2 regions of the Paraburkholderia sp. EB58 genome follow, and region 2 is predicted to be linked to the other one. Evidence: predicted binding sites of a transcription regulator. Region 2 holds the regulator's gene; the other holds the start of a gene.

Region 1 (10,094 bases), on a different contig from region 2:
CTGGCCAGCAAATGATGGCGCCGGGCGCCGACACCGCCGCTCCGGCTGCACAAGGCGTCCAGCCGGTGACGCCGGCGCCGCAGCGCCTCACGGCATCCGGTTCGACCGATCCGCTGGTGCAAAAGCGCGACGCAGACGCCAAGGCTAACGCCGAATACAGCGCGTCGAAAAAGGCGTCGAAGACCCAATTGAAGGAGCAGCAAGCCGAGGCCAAGCAGAAGTACAAGGAACAGGTCCGCGACGCCAAGATCAACAAGAAGGCCGACAAGCAGACCGCCAACAACGAGATGAAGATGGACATGCAAGGCCAGACGCCAAGCCAGGATGATCCTTCGGACGTTAAGCACTAAGCATAGATGCAAGGGGCGGGGAGTCGGCTTGACCGCCTTTGACGATGACGGCGGGTCAGGCTCTCCACCACCGGCCGCCTCCTCTCACTTCTATTCACTCTTGGCCATCATGGAGGTCATGTGAACAAGCCCATGAACAGGATTTACGCAGCGCTGATTGCCGGCTGCCTGTCGTCGGTCGCGTTGGCGCAAACGAACCCGTCGGCCGAGCCCACGCACGCGGATAAGAAGGCCGCCAAGGCGCAAGCGAAGGCGGACAAGAAGTCTGATGTCGCTCAGGCGAAGGCCGACAAATCCAGGACGGAAGCCCAGACGGACGCCGATAAGGCCGCCGCCGACGCGAAGGAAAAGGACGCAAAGAAGGAGTAGGTTCCTTTCCGGGCGCGCAGGGCGGGTTGTCCACGGAAGTGGCTACTCTCGTGTGCCTGGCGACAAAAAGCTAAGACCTAACGAATTGCGGCCCGTGGCGCGTCAGCGCCCGGGCTGTTTGCGTTTGGGTTCGAGGACGGCCTGCGCCGAAAAAAGGGCGCTTGTCGCCGCCGGTTGTATGGATATACAGTATGCGACGCTGATCCCGTCCTGCGACCCCTTCACCTCCTGATACCGACCACTGTGCTCTCCGTTGCCGACTCCGCGCCGTCCGATACCGCTGCCTGGCTGGCGAAGCTCAACGACGCGCAGCGCGAGGCCGTCGAATACGGCGCCGACAATCCCGCGCAGCCGGGCGGCGCCTTGCTGGTGATCGCCGGCGCGGGTTCGGGCAAGACCAATACGTTGGCACATCGCGTTGCGCATCTGGTGGTCAAGGGCGTCGATCCGCGCCGCATCTTGCTGCTGACGTTCTCGCGCCGTGCCGCGCTCGAAATGACCCGGCGGGTTACGCGGATCGCCGGTGAGGCGCTGGGTGCGCGGGCAGCGGTGGCGCAGGGCTTGACGTGGTCGGGCACGTTTCACGGCATCGGCGCGCGCCTGTTGCGCGAATATGCCGATCTGATTGGCCTCGCCCCGACCTTCACGATCAACGACCGTGAGGACTCCGCCGACCTGATGAACCTGGTGCGGCACGAACTCGGGCTGTCGGCCAAAGAGCGGCGTTTTCCGGCGAAGGGCACCTGCTTTGCGATCTACTCGCGCGTCGTCAATACCGGCGCGGCGCTCGCCGACGTACTGGCGAGCGCGTTCCCGTGGTGCCGCGAATGGGAGGCGGATCTGCGGATGCTGTTTGCCAGCTACGTGGAGGCCAAGCAGACGCAGAGCGTGCTCGACTACGACGACCTGCTGCTCTACTGGTCCCTGATGGCCGAACAACCGACAATCGCCGCTGATCTCGCGGGCCGTTTCGATCACGTGCTGGTGGACGAGTATCAGGATACCAACCGCCTGCAAGCGTCGATCCTGCTTGCCTTGAAGCCGGACGGGCGCGGCCTGACCGTGGTGGGCGACGACGCCCAGTCGATCTACTCGTTCCGTGGCGCGACGGTGCGCAACATCCTCGATTTTCCGACGCACTTCAATCCGCCCGCGAAGCAGGTCACGCTCGAGCGTAACTACCGCTCCACCCAGCCGATTCTGGCCGCATCGAACGCGGTTATTGAACTCGCTACCGAACGCTTCACGAAGAATCTCTGGACCGATAAGGCCTCTGCCCAGCGTCCACGTCTCGTGAGCGTGGCGGACGAAGCCGATCAGGCGCGCTATGTGGTCGAGCAGGTGCTCGAAGCGCGCGAAGCCGGCATGAAGCTGAAATCGCAAGCGGTGCTGTTTCGCGCCGCGCACCACAGCGCGGCGCTGGAAGTCGAACTGACCCGGCGCAATATCCCGTTCGTTAAATTCGGCGGCCTCAAGTTTCTCGATTCGGTGCACGTGAAAGACGTGCTTGCGGTACTGCGCTGGGCGGAGAATCCGCGTGATCGCGTCGCCGGGTTTCGGGTCATGCAGCTGTTGCCCGGCGTTGGGCCAGCCACGGCGGCACGCCTGCTCGATGCCGTGGTTACGCGTGCCACACCCAGCCACACCGTCAGCGCTCTCGCCGCCTTCGCTCCGCCGCCGCGCGCACTCGAAGACTGGCAGCCCTTTGTTGCGTTGATGTCGAGCGTGTGCAGCCTGAGCTCGCCATGGCCGGCCGAGTTCGAACTGATCCGGCGCTGGTACGAGCCGCACCTCGAGCGCAACCATGAGGACGCCGCCTTCCGTCATGCGGATCTGCTGCAAATGGAAAGCATCGCCGCCACGTATGCGTCGCGCGAGCGCTTCCTTACGGAACTGACGCTCGACCCTCCCGACGCCACCAGCGGCGAATCCGGCGTGCCCTTACTGGACGAGGACTACCTGATCCTCTCGACGATTCACTCGGCGAAAGGGCAGGAGTGGCGCAATGTGTTCGTGCTGAATGGCGTCGACGGCTGCATTCCGTCGGATCTCGGCACTGGCAGTGACGCGGAGATCGACGAGGAGCGGCGCCTGCTGTACGTGGCGATGACGCGCGCCAGGGAGGATCTCCACATCGTCGTGCCGCAACGCTTCTATGTGCATAACCAGACGCATCTGGGCGACCGCCACGTCTGGGCGTCGCGCACGCGTTTCATCCCTGCGCATCTGATGCCGCTTTTCGATGCTTATGCCTGGCCGCGTATGCCTGAGCCCGTCGCGCCGAGCGCAGCGGGACTCGCTGCCGCGGCGCAGGCGAAGCTCGAAATTGCGGCGAAGCTCAAGAGAATGTGGGACTGAGCGCGGTTGCGGTGGCTCGGAACGGCGACGGTAGCGCACGACAACCGCGCGAGCGCAAGACGACGCGGGGCAGCGCAGGGCACTGCGGCAGCCGGTACAACGGCGGTAGCGCAGGACCACGCCTACTACGCAACCCCACGCCTACTACGCAACCCCACGCCCTTTAGCGCGTTTGTCGGGGCTGCTGTGCCGCCTGCCGTGTCTGCTCTTGCCGGGGGAGCGGCGTAAAGAAGGCTCGCAGCCACGCCGCGAGGCGCGAGAAAATATCGTAGGGCTCTTCGACGAAGATGTCGGGCTTCAGCAGGCGCAGATATTCCATGATCTGCTGTGCTTCCTGTTTCTGGAACGAGCCATGCGAGATGCCGAGGCGCAGCAGGCCGCGCAGTTCGCCGAGCTTTTCGCGCGCGGTGCTGCCGACGCTCGTCTCACAGGCCACTTTCGCTTCGTACACCCGCTGCCGCAGCGACTCGACAAGCCGCCACGCGGGCGTCTGCATGGCTTCTTCCAGCGCCTGGATGTCCTGCGCGGCGCCCTTGATCTGGGCGGCGAGCGGATCCACGAGCGACGCATCGCCTTCCGATTCCTTGACAATCGCCGCAGCCCAGTCGTGGCACTGCTTGGCCAGCTCCTCGGGGGTCCATTCTGAACGCGACGCAAAGCCGAAGCCGAACTCGGTGGCCTGCTGCATCAAAATCGCCACGACATCCGGAAATTCCTTGTCCAGCGTGCGCTTGGCCCACGCGTACTGGCCGCCCTGCAACATCCGCTTCACTGCATGTTCGGTGAGCGGCAGCATGTTGTCGAGCAGCTTGGCGCGCAGAAAGTCCTCAAACGATGGCGTCGCGAACTGCGGGTCGAGCTTGAGCGAGACGCGCAAAAAAGCGTCGAAATCCTTGCGCAAGGTTGCGACGGTTTCGTCTTTGAGTGAAAGGGTGATCTGACCCATGTCTTATCCCGTTTGGTCCTCCCGCGTGGCATCGCAAAAGTGCCGCCATCTGCGAACTGCCCCCGTGAGAGGGCGACGTCAATGCTCGACGCGGTTGATCCTGCATTGTTGCCGCATAACCAGCGGGGATACCTTCCCGACGAGCGGACCTCGACTGCATAACGGCGGATCGGGGTAAAACTTGAGGGCGCGGCGGGCCTCTGTGACCGGGCACAGCGCCGGTTGCGGCGCTGCACAAGGCTCACGGAGCATCCCAGGTAATGGGCTCTATTTGAGCACGATGCCTTGCCAGACAAAAAATACCGCGAGTCCAACGGCGATGGTCAGCAACGGCCGGCGGGTCAGTGCACTGACCGCTACGGCGGCGAGTGCGCCGACCAGTTGCGGATTGCGCCAGGTGAGCTCGGCACCGCCGCCGTGCGGAGAGACGGCCATCGGCACGATGATGGCCGTCAGCACCGTCACCGGCACGAATCCGAGAGCGGTGCGCACCAACTGTGGGAACACCAGCCGGTCGCCGAGTACGAACACGGTTGCACGGATCGTCCACGTGATCAGCGCCATGCCGAGAATCAGAACGACGTAGTTCATCATCGAGCCACCTCCGCGGTACGCGTCTGGCGGTTGGGGCGCGACAGCAGGACGCCGACCACGACTCCGGCGAACACCGCGCCGAGCAGGCCCAGCTTGTACGGCCACGCCTGCCAGAAGAACGCCAGCGCGCCCGAGGTGACGGCGGCGGCGACATAGCGCAGCGCGACGAGCTGCGGCACGACGATCGCGATAAAGGTGGCGACCATCGCGAAATCGAGCCCGAGCGACTGCAGACCGGGGAACGCCGCGCCGAACAGCAGGCCGGCCAGCGTCCAGATCTGCCAGTTGACATACATGGCGAGGCCCGCGCCGAGGAAGTAATACGGGCTCACCGAGCCGGGCGGATGATGCCGGTAGTGCGACCAGGCGACGGCGAAGACTTCGTCGGTGAGCACGCCGCCGAGCGCGAGGCGCCAGCGCAGCGGCAGATGCGAAACGTAGGGGGCGAGCGTGGCGCTATATAGCACGTGGCGCAGGTTGACGACCAGGGTGGTGGCCCACACCACGGCGAAGCTCGCGTGGCCCGCTATGAGGCCCAGCGCGATGAACTGGGCGGATCCAGCGAAGACCACGAGCGACATCAATTGCCCGTGCCACAGGTGCAGCGGGCCGGACGTGACGAGGGTGCCGAAGATCACGCCGAACGGCGCCGCGCCGACCATCATGGGGATGATGTCGCGCGCGCCGGCGTTGAATTCAGTCAAGCGGTTGGGATGGGTCAATCTTGCCTCCTTGGTCTGCCGAGCATAGCCGCGGCGGGGCCGGGAGGGCTTGTACGTTCTTGCTGTGGATGATGCTGTGCCGCCGGTTAGGCGAGCCCGCGGCCGCGGGCCGCTTCGCGCGAACTCGCTGTCCCGGCGCCGCGGCGCTCAGGCCGCCTGCCAGCGGCCCGGCGGCACCCCAAACATGCGCCGGAAGTGCCGCGTGAAATGGCTCTGGTCGGTGAAGCCGCTGGCCGCCGCCACCTCTGTGACGGGCACGCCGGCGCGCAACGGCGCCAGCGCACGTTGCAGCCGTACCTGATTGCGCCACGCGTGCGGCGGCATGCCCGTCGCCTGCGTGAAGAGGCGAGCCGCGTGGAATGGCGACAATCCAACTGTTCCGGCCAGTTCGGCCAGTTGGAGCGGGGTGGTGAGGTCGCCGGTCAGGTGCTCTTTCATGGTCGCGACGCGGGTGTCGTCGGCGGCGAGGCGCGCCGGCTTCGTTTGACCGCCCGAATAGCGGACCAGCAGCGTCGATAGCGCGTCGAGCATCGCAGCTTCAGCCGCGAGCGGATCGGCCTGCGCTTCAAGCAGGCGGTGAGCGCGTGCGAGCCGTTGGGCGAGGTCCAGATCGCGGATCACGCCGGGTTCGAACCACGGCAATGCCTGTTGCTGGCCGGCGACGTCGGTCGCGAGTTGCTGGATGAAATCAACCGGCGCATACAAGACGCGATAGCGCCAGCCTTCCTCGATAGCCCGTGCGCCCGTATGCAGCTCACCCGGATTGATGATGGGCACGCTGCCGGCTTCGGCGACGTAGTCGGTACCCAGATACCGGTACCCCTCCGCGCCGGCCACGATCACGGGGATGGTGTACGCGTCATGCCAATGCGGCGAGAACTCGTGATCGTGATATTCGGCCGTGAGCAGATCCGCGCCGGGCAAAAGCGGCGTGCGCCAGTAGCGGGCGGAATCGCGGAAACGGGTGACGGTCATGATGGAAATCCGGCTCGGCCTGCCAGTTTAGCGCGCGCCGGCGTGTTCCGTACAAGCGGCTTTCATTTGAGCGGGATGGTGGTGCCGGTGGGCATCGGCACGGCCGTCACGCTGTTTTTCGCGCTGCCGCTTGCGACGCGGTCGCTATAGGTCAGATACACCAGCGTGTTGCGCTTTGCATCGACCACGCGCACGACGTGCAGTGTCTTGAAGATCAGCGACATGCTCATGGAAAACACATCGGCTTGCTGCTTGAGCGGCCCGGTGAATTTGATCTCGCCGACCTGCCGGCAAGCAATCGACGCCTCCGTTGGATCTTCGGCGATGCCCAGCGTGCCTTTGATGCCGCCCGTGCGTGCTCGCGAGACATAGCAGGTGACACCTTGGACGAGCGGATCGTCGTAAGCCTCGACCACGACGCGGTCGGATCCGGTGAGATGGAAGTTGGTGTTGACGCTGGCCACTTCCTCGCTGTGGGCGAGCGGAGCGAAGAGGGCAGCAGCGGCGAGTGCGACGTACAAGAAGGTGGATTTCATTGGGAGACCGGAATAATCGCGCAGGGAAAGCCCCATCGTATAACGGCAAGCACGACGCAGGTGGCGTGTGCGAGGACCGCAGAAAGGAAGGCGTGAAAGCGGGAGGGAGGCGAAGGGGCTTTCCCTGCGTTGGGCGAAAGGTGAGAGCGCATCGCGCACTTCCCGTGCGCGCATCCAAACCCAGAACCCAAAACAAAAAGGCCCGCATGGATGCGGGCCTTCGAATTTTTTGGCTCCTCGACCTGGGCTCGAACCAGGGACCTACGGATTAACAGTCCGGCGCTCTACCGACTGAGCTATCGAGGAACAGCAGTACAACCTTTACATAAAAAAGCCCGTCTTGGTTAACGGGCCTTTGCAATTCTTGGCTCCCCGACCTGGGCTCGAACCAGGGACCTACGGATTAACAGTCCGGCGCTCTACCGACTGAGCTATCGGGGAACAACAACAGCAGAGAAGCGAAATTGTAGGGGGTGCTCCAAGGCCTGTCAAGACCCCGAACTCATCTCTATTTCATTCGAACATGAGAGCCGCAACGGAGTCCCGGCCGGGCCGGCGCACCGCCCATGGCCGCTCAGCGGGCGAGCAGAGCCAGTTTTTCCTTCACGTCCTTGAACTCATCTGCCTCGGGCAGCGGAGCCTTGGTTTTCGTGATGCTGGGCCAGCCCTTGGCGAGATCGGCATTCAGCGCGACGAAGTCCTGCTGGTCACCCGGCACGTCTTCTTCGGCGTAAATGGCGTTCACCGGACATTCGGCGACGCACACTGCACAGTCGATGCACTCATCGGGGTCGATCGCGAGGAAGTTGGGACCTTCGCGAAAGCAGTCCACCGGGCACACATCAACGCAGTCGGTATAGCGGCACTTGATGCAGCTTTCGGTCACAACGTGAGTCATTCAGGCAGCTCCTGCATGCGGTATCTGGGGAGGCGAAACGCCAAAAGCGCTATTGTAACGTAACGTCAAGTGGCGTATGTAGCAGCGGCCCAACCGGTTTATACGTTTTCGTGATTAGTTTATGGCGCCGCAGGCGGGCGGGCCGGTGGCGCGATATGGCCGCGCGCATTCGGGTAACATGCGTCAAGTCGGCGCGCCGGGGCGTGCCGCAGGCGCATGGGCCAGTTCAGGCCTTCCGTTTCTCCTGCTGTCCGGTTCGCACCATCATGATTATTACTTCGCTGCTCGATACTGATCTGTACAAGTTCACGATGATGCAGGTGGTTTTGCATCATTTTCCTGCCGCGAGCGTGGAATACCGCTTCCGCTGCCGGACCCCGAACGTCAACCTCGTGCCGTATATCGACGAGATCCGCGATGAAGTGCGCAAGCTGTGCGAGCTGCGCTTCACCGACGGCGAGCTTGATTACCTGCGGCGCATGCGCTTCATCAAGGGCGATTACATCGAGTTTCTCGCGCTCTTCCATCTGAACGACAAGTACATTTCGATCACGCCTTCGCCCAAGGGCAACGGCGAAATCGACATCGAAATCAAGGGGCCGTGGTTGCACACGATCCTGTTCGAGATTCCGGTGCTGGCGATCGTCAACGAGGTCTACTTCCGCAACACGCAGCGGGAGCCGGCGTACGGCGAAGGCCGCGAGCGTCTCTCCGAGAAGATCAAGCTGCTCGGCGCACGTCCTGAATTCGCGGACTGCAAGATCGCCGATTACGGCACGCGGCGCCGCTTCTCGAAGCGCTGGCACGAGGAGGTGATCCTCACGCTGAAAGACGACCTCGGCGAACAGTTCACCGGCACGAGCAACGTCTTTTACGCCATGAAGCATGGCCTGACACCGCTCGGCACGATGGCCCACGAATACCTGCAGGCCTGCCAGGCTCTCGGACCGCGGCTGCGCGATTCGCAGATTTTCGGCTTCGAGATGTGGGCGAAAGAATATCGCGGCGACCTCGGCATTGCGCTCTCAGATGTATATGGCATGGAAGCGTTCCTGCGCGACTTCGACATGTATTTCTGCAAGCTGTTCGACGGCGCACGCCATGACTCCGGCGATCCGTTCGACTGGGGCGAGCGCCTGCTCAAGCACTACGAGGCGAACCGCTGCGACCCGCGCACGAAGATTCTCGTGTTCTCGGACGCGCTGGATATCCCGAAGGTCCTGCAGCTATACGAACGCTTCCGCGGCCGCTGCAAGCTGGCGTTCGGAGTGGGCACCAACCTGACCAACGACCTCGGCTATAACCCGCTGCAGATCGTAATCAAGATGGTTCGCTGCAACGGCCAACCGGTCGCCAAGCTATCCGACTCGCCCGGCAAGAACATGTGCGAAGACAAGGCGTATCTGGCCTATCTGCGCCAGGTGTTCGGCATCAAGCAGCCGGACGAGGAAGTGTCGAAGTAACGTGTGTGGCGGGCGGTTGTTGCGCCCGCCTTGGCCATCTGGACGAGTGTTCGAGCGCGGGGTGGCCGGTATAATCCTCGCGACGCCGCACGGCTATCGTAACGAGACACTCGCGAGGATTTGGCCCATGGATACATCGATCGCCCGCCGCAACATTCTCGCGCGCATCCGCGCAGCCCAGGGGCGCGAAGCCGAACCTACCGCCTCCGAACTCGAGGCCGCTGCCGACTATCTCGCACGCCATCCGCAAGGCCCACGTCCGCCCATGCCGGACGATCTCACCGCACGCTTTATCGACGAGGCGCAGAAGATGGCGACCACCGTCGAGACCGTCGAAGCATTGAACGATGTGCCAGCTGCCGCGCATCGCTATCTCACGCAACATGGCTTGCCAGTTCAGGCAATTGCATGGCAAACGCTGCAGGATCTTGGCTGGATCGACGCGGGTCTCACCGTCGAATTCCGCAAGCCCGAAGATAGCGACGTGGTCGGCATCACGGGCTCTTTTTGCGCCACAGCGGAGACCGGCACACTGGTGCTGTTGTCCGGGCCTGAAACCTATGCGTCTGCGAGTCTGCTGCCTGAAACGCACATTGCTATCGTGCCGGCCTCGCGTATCGTCGCCGGGCATGAAGAGGCCTTCGAGCTGATTCGCGCTGAACGCGGCGAACTACCGCGCGCGGTCAACTTTGTCTCGGGCCCATCGCGCACCGGCGACATCGAGCAAACCATCGTGCTCGGCGCACATGGGCCTTATCGCGTGCATGCGATTGTCGTGCGCGGCGCATGAGCGAGAGGCGTGGCTGGTTGATCTGCACGCTGCGTGCCGCATGCGCTTCGTATGCGCGCCTCGCTAGGCCTGGAAAACAAAAGGATTCTTCGT
Region 2 (10,094 bases):
CAAGCCGCCTCGGCAGCACCGGCGCCGTCCGTCCCGCAAGTGCCGCGCACCAGCGACGACATCCGCGCCGACGTCCTGAAGGCCGCAGGCATTCCGCCGGCACCGGCGTCGCTTGCCCCGGTTGCGCCCCGCACGATGGCGGAGTCGAACCCCTGGCTGATCGACCACGCGCGCAACATTGCCGGCAAGCAGCAGGGCGCCTACAGTGCACGGCCTTCGTCGATGACGCCGGCTGCGGCGATGGCGAAGGGCCTCGGTGCACCGGCTGAGATTCAAGTCGGCGCACGGACCTCGTTTAGCAACGCCGAAACGCCCGACTGGGCGCGCGAAGCCGCACAACTCGCCGCGCGCCGCGCTGCACAGAAGACGAACCCGATGGACGACACCCGCGCGCCGAACAATACCGCCGCGAGCGTCACGGAAGCCATCAAGGCGCGCATGGAGCAGGTCGTCAACGAAACGGTGATGAGCGAGCTCTCCTCGATGCGCGGCATGATGGAGGAACACTTCGCCGGCCTGCTGTGGGCCGACCGCCAGCGCCGCAGCCCGACGCGCGCGTCGCTGACCAAGCACCTGTTCGCCGCGGGCTTCTCCGCGCAACTGGTGCAGATGATGGTCGACAACCTGCCACCTGAAGTCGACAACATGGAAGGCGGGATGGACTGGGTGCGCAGCGTGCTCGAGTCGAACCTGCCGATCATGGAAAACGAAGACGCGCTGATGGAGCGTGGCGGCGTGTTCGCGCTGATGGGCCCGACGGGCGTCGGCAAGACCACCACCACAGCCAAACTCGCCGCGCGTTGCGTGATGCGTTTCGGCGCGAGCAAGGTGGCACTCCTGACCACCGACAGCTACCGGATTGGCGGCCACGAGCAACTGCGCATTTTCGGCAAGATCCTCGGCGTCTCGGTACACGCCGTGAAGGACGGCGCCGATCTGCAACTGGCGCTTGCCGAGCTGCGCAACAAGCACATCGTGCTGATCGACACGATCGGCATGAGCCAGCGCGATCGCTCCGTGTCTGACCAGATATCCATGTTGTGCCGCGCCGGTCAACCGGTGCAACGTCTGCTGCTGCTCAACGCGACCAGCCACGGTGACACGCTCAACGAGGTCGTGCAGGCCTACCAGCGCGCACCGGATCAGCAGCCGCTCGCCGGCTGCATCCTGACCAAGCTCGACGAAGCCACCAATCTGGGCGGTGTGCTCGACACGGTGATCCGCTACAAGCTGCCGGTGCATTACGTTTCGACCGGCCAGAAGGTGCCCGAGAACCTGTATGTTGCGACCAAAAAATTCCTGATCAAAAGCGCCTTCTGCATTCCGCGCGACAGCTCGCCGTTCGTGCCACACGACGACGATATTCCGGCCTTGCTCTCGGCGCTCTCCGCGCGCTCGACGTCCGAACTGCACGAGGTACGTTTTGGATAAAGTCGTTTCGGATCAAGCAGAAGGACTGCGGCGTCTGTTGGCCCGCAGCGGTTCACGGGTTGTGGCGGTGACGGGCGGCTCGACCAGCGTCGGTTGCACCACGACGGTTGTCAATCTGGCGGCCGCGCTGGCCGAACAGGGCAAGGATGTGCTGGTGATCGACGAGTGCCTCGGCGATCACTCAGTGAGCGCGATGCTCGGCGGCGTGCGCGGTGCGGGCAACTTCGCGGCGGTAATGCGCGGCGAGATGCCGCTCGAAGCGGCCGTGGCTCGCCACGCACTCGGTTTTTCCGTGCTGGCCGCCTCGCGCAGCAATCGCGAAGGCTACAGCGCAGAGCAACTGAGCGTGGTGCTGGAAGGTCCCGCTGATGTCGTATTGATCGACGCGCAGCTCGACCGGCTCGGCCAACTCTCCGCGCTGGCGATGCAGGCGCATGACCTGATGATCGTCACGCGGGTGGCCGCCCAGGCGATCACCGATGCGTACGCCTGCATGAAGCGTCTGCATTACGCACACGGCATCGGCCAGTTCCGCGTGCTGGTGAATCTCGTGCAAAGCGTCACCGACGCGCACACCGCATTTGAAAACCTCGCGGGGGTGGCGGGGCGTTATCTGACCGTGTCGCTGGACGACGCCGGCTGTATCGCCGCCGATCCGCGCATGGCCCGGGCGCTCGAACTGTCGCGCTGCGTCGTCGACGCATTTCCGTCGACACCGGCCGCGCGTGGTTACCGGCATCTCGCCGCCGAATTGCAGTACTGGCCGATGCGGCCAGCGATGTCGTCACGCCACCACTGGGTGGCCCCGGCGACAGTAACAGCGGCGCAACACGCCGACCAACCGTCTGCGCAGCCCGCCTGAAGGGGCGATGCGGACAAGGGGAGCACGATGTACAACGCTCAGGGAAAGATTTCCCAAGCCGAGGTTCTGACGAAGTACGCGCCGCTGGTGCGGCGGCTCGGCTTGCAGCTAGTCGCGAAAATGCCGGCGAGCGTCGATCTCGACGACTTGATTCAGGCCGGCATGATCGGGCTGCTGGATGCTGCGAGCCGGTACAAGGAAGACCAGGGCGCGCAGTTCGAGACCTACGCGAGCCAGCGGATTCGCGGCGCGATGCTCGACGAGCTGCGCAGCAACGACTGGCTGCCGCGCAGCCTGCGCCGCACCTCGCGTGAGGTGGAGACGGCCGTGCACCAGGTCGAACAGACGCTGGGTCGCTCGGCCAGCGAAACGGAGATCGCCGGTCATCTGAAGATGCCGCTCGACGAATATCAGTCGATGCTGCAGGACCTGCATGGCAGCCAGCTGATCTATTACGAAGACTTCGACCGTTCCGCTGACGACGAGCCGTTCCTCGACCGCTATTGCGTCGATCACTCGGACCCGCTCTCCGCGCTGCTGGACGAAAGCCTACGCGCCGCGCTGGTCGAGGCGATCGAGCGCCTGCCGGAGCGCGAAAAGCTGTTGATGTCGCTGTACTACGAGCGCGGCATGAACCTGCGCGAAATTGGCGCGGTGATGGAAGTCAGCGAATCGCGGGTCTGCCAGTTGCACAGCCAGGCGGTGGCGCGGTTGCGCACGCGCCTGCGCGAGATGGCCTGGGCGAAGGCCGAAGCCGAATAAATCGACGCGGGCGACGGTACGCTGTCGCAACCGCGCAGAAGCTTTGAGATTGAACGCCGTCCTAGTGACGGCTTTTTTTTGGGGGAGGGGGAGACAGGCAGCGCGGGGGCCACCCAAAAAGACAAAACCGGCCCGACGCAAGTTCAGACAACACTCGCGCCGCGACCGGCTTCTTGACTTAAAGTGCGCCGAATCCCGGGACCCGGCCATTCGGCCCGTAGAACGAGGGCTTCGGCGGGCGAACCTGCAGCACATCGAGGGCGCGCTGGTTGTAGTCCATGCGGGTGCGGATCAGCACGCCATTGGTCTTGTTGGAGCGATGTGCGCGCTTGGCGGACTGCTGCAGCAAAGCCCATTGCGCGGCGAGCTTCGGGTCGCGCCCGGCGGCCAGTTCGATGCCGCTCCAGCCGCCCGGCAAGCCCATTTCGGCGAGTTGGCTGTCGCGGATCTTCTCCAGCGTCGCCAGCTTGCCGACCAGTTCGATTTTCTTCTCGACGATCGGCCGCAACATCTCAGCCGGATTGACCTGGCACAACGCTTTCTGTTCGGCGACCAGCACCGAGGCGAATGCTTCGATGGTGGCGTACTCGTCGATAACGGTGGCAAGCAGGGCGTCTTTCATCGCAACTCGCTTTCACGGCGGCCCGCTCATGACGCGCGGGCCAGGGTTTTAAGGTGTCGCCTGACGGCGTCCAACCTTAATTGCCGGTCGCCGGGGCTCTCGTTTGCAACAGGCTGCGGGTGGTTTCAAGCACGCCGTCAGCAATCTTGCCCGGATCGATGGTCAGTGTGCCGTTCTTGATGGCCGCCTTAATCGATTCGACGTGAGCGGTGTCGATGTCTGCCGAACCCGAGGTTGCCAAGTTACGCAGGTCGGACGACAGGCCCGACAGGCTCACATTCGCGTCGCCACCCGAGCCGGTGGCGGCTTGCGCGGTGGTGGTCGCGCCTTGGGCGGGGCTAGCCGCCGTCGTCAGACTGTCCTGCTGCGTGCGCGTCGCGCCGTTGGTCAGGCTGTCTGTCTGGGTGCTGGTGGTGGAATCGATTTTCACGATTGGCTTCCTGAACGATTTGATTCTTATAACGGCAATCAAGAAGCCAAACTTTAGCGCAATTGGTGTATCCCTTTGTAACGGCGGCGCCGACCAGACTTTCGCGTGAATTCCCGTCCCGCGCCCGGTTTCGGGTTCGGATCACATCTGGATCTGAACCGTTGAACTGTTCTTCACGATCCCCATGAGAATCTGGCCCGTGGAGGTCCTCACCCTGACCGGCTGGCCCGGCGTCGCATTGCTCAGCGCGCTGCCTTCCGAGGAAATCGAAAAGCCGTCGCCCTGCGCCACCACCCGCACCAGCGTTCCCGCGGTCACCGAGGCGGTGTTCTTCAACATGTCCTGACGCAGCGGCAGACCCGCGCCGACCCGCATCAACGTGACTGAACCGATCGCTTGCGACGGCGCCGTGATGATCGACATGGGCAGCATGGTCAGATCGCCGTCGCGCCCCTCTATATCGGCTTCCGAAATCACCTCGCCGGGCATCATGGCCCGTGCGGCTACGTAGTAGGTCGCGTGGATCGAAACCTTGGCCTGCAGCCAGACTGTCCACGGATGCCCGCTCGTGCAGCGGACCCCCACCGTAGTACGGCCCCACAGGCGCGCGCCGTTCGGCATGAAAGGCTGCAGCGTGGCGCAGGCCGCGAGCCCGCGCGGGAAGGCCTGCGCCACGGTCAGTTCGACATTGCCGGGCAAGCCGTTGGCCTGCTGCTTGAGGAAGTCGAGCGCTGCGGCGTGGATCAGTTCGCCGTCTTCCTGGCCTGCCGGTACCGGCACGGCGGCTTGGGCCGGCTGAGACGCCTGCGTGGTCTGAGCGGCTTGGGCTGGCTGAAGCGCCGGATTGAGTGCTGGATTGGCTGCCGTTTGTGCCGTTTGTGCCGCTTGCGCTGCCTGCGCGGGCTGCAGAGCCCGCACTGCCTGCTCGCGTTGCGCCGCCTCAGCGAGTGCTTGCGCCTGGTTCTGCACCCGAGCTAACGTTTGGACCCGCACTGCGGCGACGCGCGGCGCCGGGCTGCGGGCCGGTGCGCTGGCGCCGAGTTCAGGCGGCTCACCGCGCGAGGCGAGGCTGTCGATTTCGATATCGCTCGCGGGTGCCGCAGCCGGCACGGTGGCCGGAGCCGCATTGACCGGCCGCACGGACGCGGCGTAGGCGCGCGGCGGCGCCGAGGTGACGATCACCGGCACGACCTGGCTTGCGGCGAGCGCTGGGCTCATGTTGACGCGGGTGAGGCCGGGGTTGTTCGCAGGACTGACTTGCGGCGTGCTCACCATGACCGGGGCGCCCGGCGCCGCGGCCTCACCGGTCCCGGGAATCACGATGGCGCCACTCGCGTTCGCCAGCGCGCTAAACCGATCGCTGACCGGCAGTGTCGCCGAAGGCGTCATCACCGCTGCGAGCTGCGGATTCATCGCCCGTGTGCTGTGGTTGCCGCTGGCGCTGGTCGCCATCGCGGTCATCCTGGCGAGATCGGCCGGGTTCTGTTCACCGGGGCCCGGGATCACGATCGGACCACCCGCCTGCTGGGCAAGCGCCACAGGCGCGAACCACACACCCGCCACTGCGCACACCAGCCAGGCAGCAGCAGTGCGTCGCGTAACGATGCGGCAGCGCGGCTGCGGCACATCGCGAGTGGGTCGGGCCATCGTGAATCTCCAGCATGTGGCAAAGGTACGAATTGCATTCTAGTGACGCCGCTTATCCCGCAAGCGTCGAATAGAGGCGACCTTCCCCGGTTATTCCGACGATTGCCGCTTGCACGGCGCGCCTAAGATGCTTCTCATGCAAAAAGGCCTTTTGGGGCGCCGCATCTGACGTGCGCGTTGCAACGCACGGCAGACGCGGGAACGTTATCCGGAGATTTCAATGCTCGACAAACTCGATGCCGAATTTGCCTTTGGCCGTCAGGTGCTCGATGTCCGCTCGTACCGGCAGGAATTGCTGTCGTCGAATATCGCGAATGCCGACACGCCAGGTTACAAGGCGCGCGATGTCGATTTCTCGTCGACCCTCGCAGGGGCGCTGAGAAAGAACGGCGGCAGCACCAACGGCACCGGCACATCGAACAGCTCGACGCTGGCGATGACACAGTCCGCTGATGTCACGAGCGGCATGACGATGGCGTCCGACGAGCCGGGCCACATGGCCGGCAAGGCGAGCCTGATCGCCACCGGCGGCCCGAGCGACGACTACGGCCAACTGCAGTACCGCATTCCGGTGCAACCGTCACTCGATGGCAACACGGTGGACCTCGACGCGGAACGCGTGCAGTTTGCCGATAACTCGCTGCATTTCGAATCGACCATGACGGAAGTGTCTGGCCAGATCAAATCGATGCTGTCGGCGATCACGTCCGGCTCCTGATGGAGTTCTGATGCGACGACCGGCACACGCTGGATGTATCCGCTAAAAACCACGCACACGGGAATCAACCAAGCCGGAACCTGCCGGCAGGAGAGGTCAGAGAAGCCATGCCATCCCTGATGAATATTTTCACTGTCGCCGGTTCGGCCATGTCGGCCGAATCGCAACGGCTCAACGTGACGGCGTCGAACCTGGCGAACGCCGACAGTACGACGGGTCCGGACGGTCAACCGTACAAGGCCAAGCAGGTCGTGTTCGCAGTCAACCCGCTTGGTGGCTCGCGTTCCGCGTCCGGCCAGCAGGTCGGCGGCGTGCAGGTGACTGGTGTGGTGGACGATCCGACGCCGATGAAGCAGACCTACGACCCGGGCAACCCCGCGGCCGACGCGAACGGCTACGTGACGATGCCGAACGTCGACCCGGTGGAAGAAATGGTCAACATGATCTCGGCGTCGCGCGCTTATCAGGCGAACGTCGAAACCCTGAATACAGCAAAGACGTTGATGCTGAAAACTCTCACCATCGGAACCTGAGGAGCACTTCCTTGACCACACCAATCGGCGGCAGCGGGACTACGGTCTCAAACCTCATGCAGGACACGATGAGCGCGAACTCGGCGACCGGTTCGGCGTCCAGTTCGTCGGCCAGTTCCGCGAGCAGTTCCGCCAATTCGGGCGCATCGCTGCAGAGCACCTTTTTGCAACTGCTCGTCACGCAGTTGCAAAACCAGGATCCGACCAACCCGATGGACAGCTCGCAGATGACCTCGCAGCTCGCGGAAATCAACACCGTGACGGGCATCAGCCAGTTGAACACCTCGCTTTCGTCGCTGTCGACGCAGCTCAATGCAGGCCAGACCTCGCAAGCTGCGTTGCTGATCAACTCGAGCGTGCTGGCTCCGGGAAACTCGATCACCGTGGCGAGCGGCAAGACCAACGAGTTCGGCGTGCAGCTTGCCACCGCCGAGGACAACGTGCAGGTCAACGTGGTGAACTCGTCCGGCCAGGTCGTCAACACACTCAATCTCGGCAACCAGTTGGCCGGCACCGTGCCGATCACGTGGTCACCGGTCGATTCTTCGGGCAACGCGTTGCCTGCCGGCAATTACACGATCACTGCGACAGGTGTGTTGCCGACCGGTGCGGCCGGCACCGCCACCGCGCTCACGCCGGGCGTCGTCGAGAGCGTCGTGCAGGGTGCGAACGGTGCGCCGAGCCTCGTGTTGTCGAACGGCAATACGGTTCCCCTGACTTCGGTCGCGGCAGTCCTCTAAGCAAACAGTTCAACCAGATTTAGACATTTTCCGGAACGGAGACCGTCATGGGTTATCAGCAAGGTTTGAGCGGCCTGTCGGCCGCATCGAGCGATCTGGACGTGATTGGCAACAACATTGCCAACTCGGACACGGTCGGTTTCAAGAGCGGCACCGCCGTGTTCGCCGATCTGTATGCAAACTCGGTCGCCACGGCCGTGAACGACCAGATTGGTATTGGCACGCAGCTCGCCGAAGTGCAGCAGCAGTTCTCGCAGGGCACGATTGATACGACAGGCCAGTCGCTGGATGTCGCCATTAACGGCAGTGGCTTCTTCCAGATGTCCAACAATGGGTCGCTCACGTATTCGCGCAACGGCATATTCCAGGTGAACAAGGCCGGCCAGATCACGAATGCGCAAGGCTTGCAGGTGATGGGTTACGCAGCCAACGCCGCCGGCGTCATCAATACCGCGCAAACCGTGCCGCTGACGGTGCCGACCCAGAACATCGCGCCGTCGGAGACGACCACCGTCGGCGCCCAGTTCAACCTGGACGCGCAGGCCGTGGCTACGATCGGTACGGTCGCGACCCCCTCCACGACCGATACCGGCTCGCTCGTGAGCAGCGGCGTGACGGTCACGGACCCGACCCAGACGACCAACTCGGACGCCTACACGATCACCTTTACCGCAACGGGCACGCCCCCGACGTACACGTATTCGGTCCAGGACACGACGGCCGGTACGGCGCCCGTGACCGGTACTTACACCGCGGGTACGGCGATTCCGCTCGGCGCCGGTCAGAGCGTGGCGTTTACTGGCACACCCGGGAACAACGACACGGTGACGGTGGCGAATACCACCTTCAACCAGAACGCCTCGACAACCTACAACTACGGGAATAATTTCACGGCCTACGACTCGCTCGGCGGCCAACAAACCGTCGACTATTACTTCGCGAAGACGAGTTCGGGCAACTGGAACATCTACGCAGGCGTCGCAGGTTCCACGGCGGCTCTTGTCGGCACCGCGCAGTTCAACAGTTCCGGCACGCTGACCAGCGTGACGAGCACGACGCCGTCGACCGTACCGGATTCACTGGTGTTCTCGATTCCGAATACGGACGGATCCGGCACGCCGCAGCAGATCACGCTGAACCTGACGGGAACGACACAGTACGGTGGCCAGACCGGGCTCAACGGCTCCCCGACGAACAACGGTTTCGCGGCCGGCACACTATCGAGTTACTCGATCGGTCCGGACGGCGTCATTACCGGCACCTATTCGAACCAGCAGACTGCCGCGCTCGGTCAGATCGTGCTGGCGAATTTCAACGACCCGAACGGCCTTGTCGACCTTGGCAATAACGAGTATGAAGCGACCGAGGCCTCGGGCCAGCCGCAGATCGGCGTGCCGGGCGGTACCAACCTCGGCGTCCTGCAGGGCGGCGCGGTGGAAGAGTCAAACGTGGACCTGACCAATTCCCTGGTCGACCTGATCACTGCGCAACGCAACTACCAGGCGAATGCGCAGACGATCAAGACGCAGCAGACCATCGACCAGACGCTGATCAACCTGTAAGCGTCACCGGAGCCGAACGAATGACCGACCGTCTGATTTATACCGCGATGTCGGGCGCCACCCAGGCGCTCGAGCAGCAGGCCATTGTCGCGAACAATCTCGCGAACACCTCGACCACCGGGTTTCGCGCCCAGCTCGAGACGTTTCGCGCGGTACCGATGTCGTTCGGCGACGGCAGTTCAGTCAACGACGAGACCACGCGCACCTTCGTGCTCTCGTCGACCCCGGGCGCGGACGAAACGCCCGGACCGATTCAGCAGACCGGCAATCCGCTCGACGTCGCCGTGCAAGGCGACGGCTGGCTCTCCGTGCAGACCGCCGACGGCGGCGAGGCGTATACGCGCGCCGGCAATCTGCACATCGACCAGAACGGGCAACTGGTGAACGCGACCAATCTGCCGGTGCTGGGCACGGGCGGCCCGATCTCGGTCCCGCCTGGCGCGCAGATCACCATCGGTAAGGACGGCACGGTCTCCGCGCTCGCACCGGGAGATCCGGCTTCGGCGATCGCGGTGGTCGATCAGCTGAAGCTGGTGAAGCCGGCGGCCGGCTCGCTCACGCGCAGCGACGACGGCATGTTTCGCAGCGCCGACGGCAATCCGGTCGACGCCGATCCGACCGTGACGCTCGCACCCGAATCGCTGGAAGGCAGCAATGTGAATCCGGTGAACGCAATGGTCTCGATGATCACCAATGCGCGGCAATTCCAGATGCAGACCAAGATGATCGAAAACGCCGATCAGAACGACCAGACTGCCAACCAGTTGCTCACCTTCAGCTAACGGGC

The links. The regulator FliA, encoded in region 2, starts transcription of late flagellar genes. The targets are predictions, from matches to a motif close to CTAAAGTTTNNNNNNNNNNNGCCGNTA.
Region 1: the regulator FliA is predicted to act here: its motif matches at 4,183-4,209, upstream of P3T40_RS19645 (DUF4088 family protein).

The regions. Positions count from the first base shown of each region.
Region 1 covers NZ_JBNDMQ010000012.1:176,142-186,235, reverse strand. Annotated here, with positions in the region: gene P3T40_RS19660 (hypothetical protein) at 1-350, shown strand, start outside; gene P3T40_RS19655 (hypothetical protein) at 483-719, shown strand; gene P3T40_RS19650 (ATP-dependent helicase) at 963-3,077, shown strand; gene P3T40_RS19645 (DUF4088 family protein) at 3,241-4,023, opposite strand; gene P3T40_RS19640 (AzlD domain-containing protein) at 4,291-4,614, opposite strand; gene P3T40_RS19635 (AzlC family ABC transporter permease) at 4,614-5,282, opposite strand; gene P3T40_RS19630 (AraC family transcriptional regulator) at 5,487-6,314, opposite strand; gene P3T40_RS19625 (CreA family protein) at 6,377-6,850, opposite strand; tRNA gene P3T40_RS19620 (tRNA-Asn) at 7,081-7,156, opposite strand; tRNA gene P3T40_RS19615 (tRNA-Asn) at 7,216-7,291, opposite strand; gene fdxA (ferredoxin FdxA) at 7,425-7,748, opposite strand; gene pncB (nicotinate phosphoribosyltransferase) at 8,015-9,211, shown strand; gene P3T40_RS19600 (LutC/YkgG family protein) at 9,339-10,001, shown strand.
Region 2 covers NZ_JBNDMQ010000002.1:445,632-455,725, forward strand. Annotated here, with positions in the region: gene flhF (flagellar biosynthesis protein FlhF) at 1-1,431, shown strand, start outside; gene P3T40_RS04620 (MinD/ParA family ATP-binding protein) at 1,424-2,293, shown strand; gene P3T40_RS04625 (RNA polymerase sigma factor FliA) at 2,321-3,055, shown strand; gene P3T40_RS04630 (flagella synthesis protein FlgN) at 3,234-3,677, opposite strand; gene flgM (flagellar biosynthesis anti-sigma factor FlgM) at 3,754-4,107, opposite strand; gene flgA (flagellar basal body P-ring formation chaperone FlgA) at 4,249-5,754, opposite strand; gene flgB (flagellar basal body rod protein FlgB) at 5,975-6,472, shown strand; gene flgC (flagellar basal body rod protein FlgC) at 6,580-7,005, shown strand; gene P3T40_RS04655 (flagellar hook assembly protein FlgD) at 7,062-7,745, shown strand; gene P3T40_RS04660 (flagellar hook-basal body complex protein) at 7,793-9,307, shown strand; gene flgF (flagellar basal-body rod protein FlgF) at 9,328-10,089, shown strand.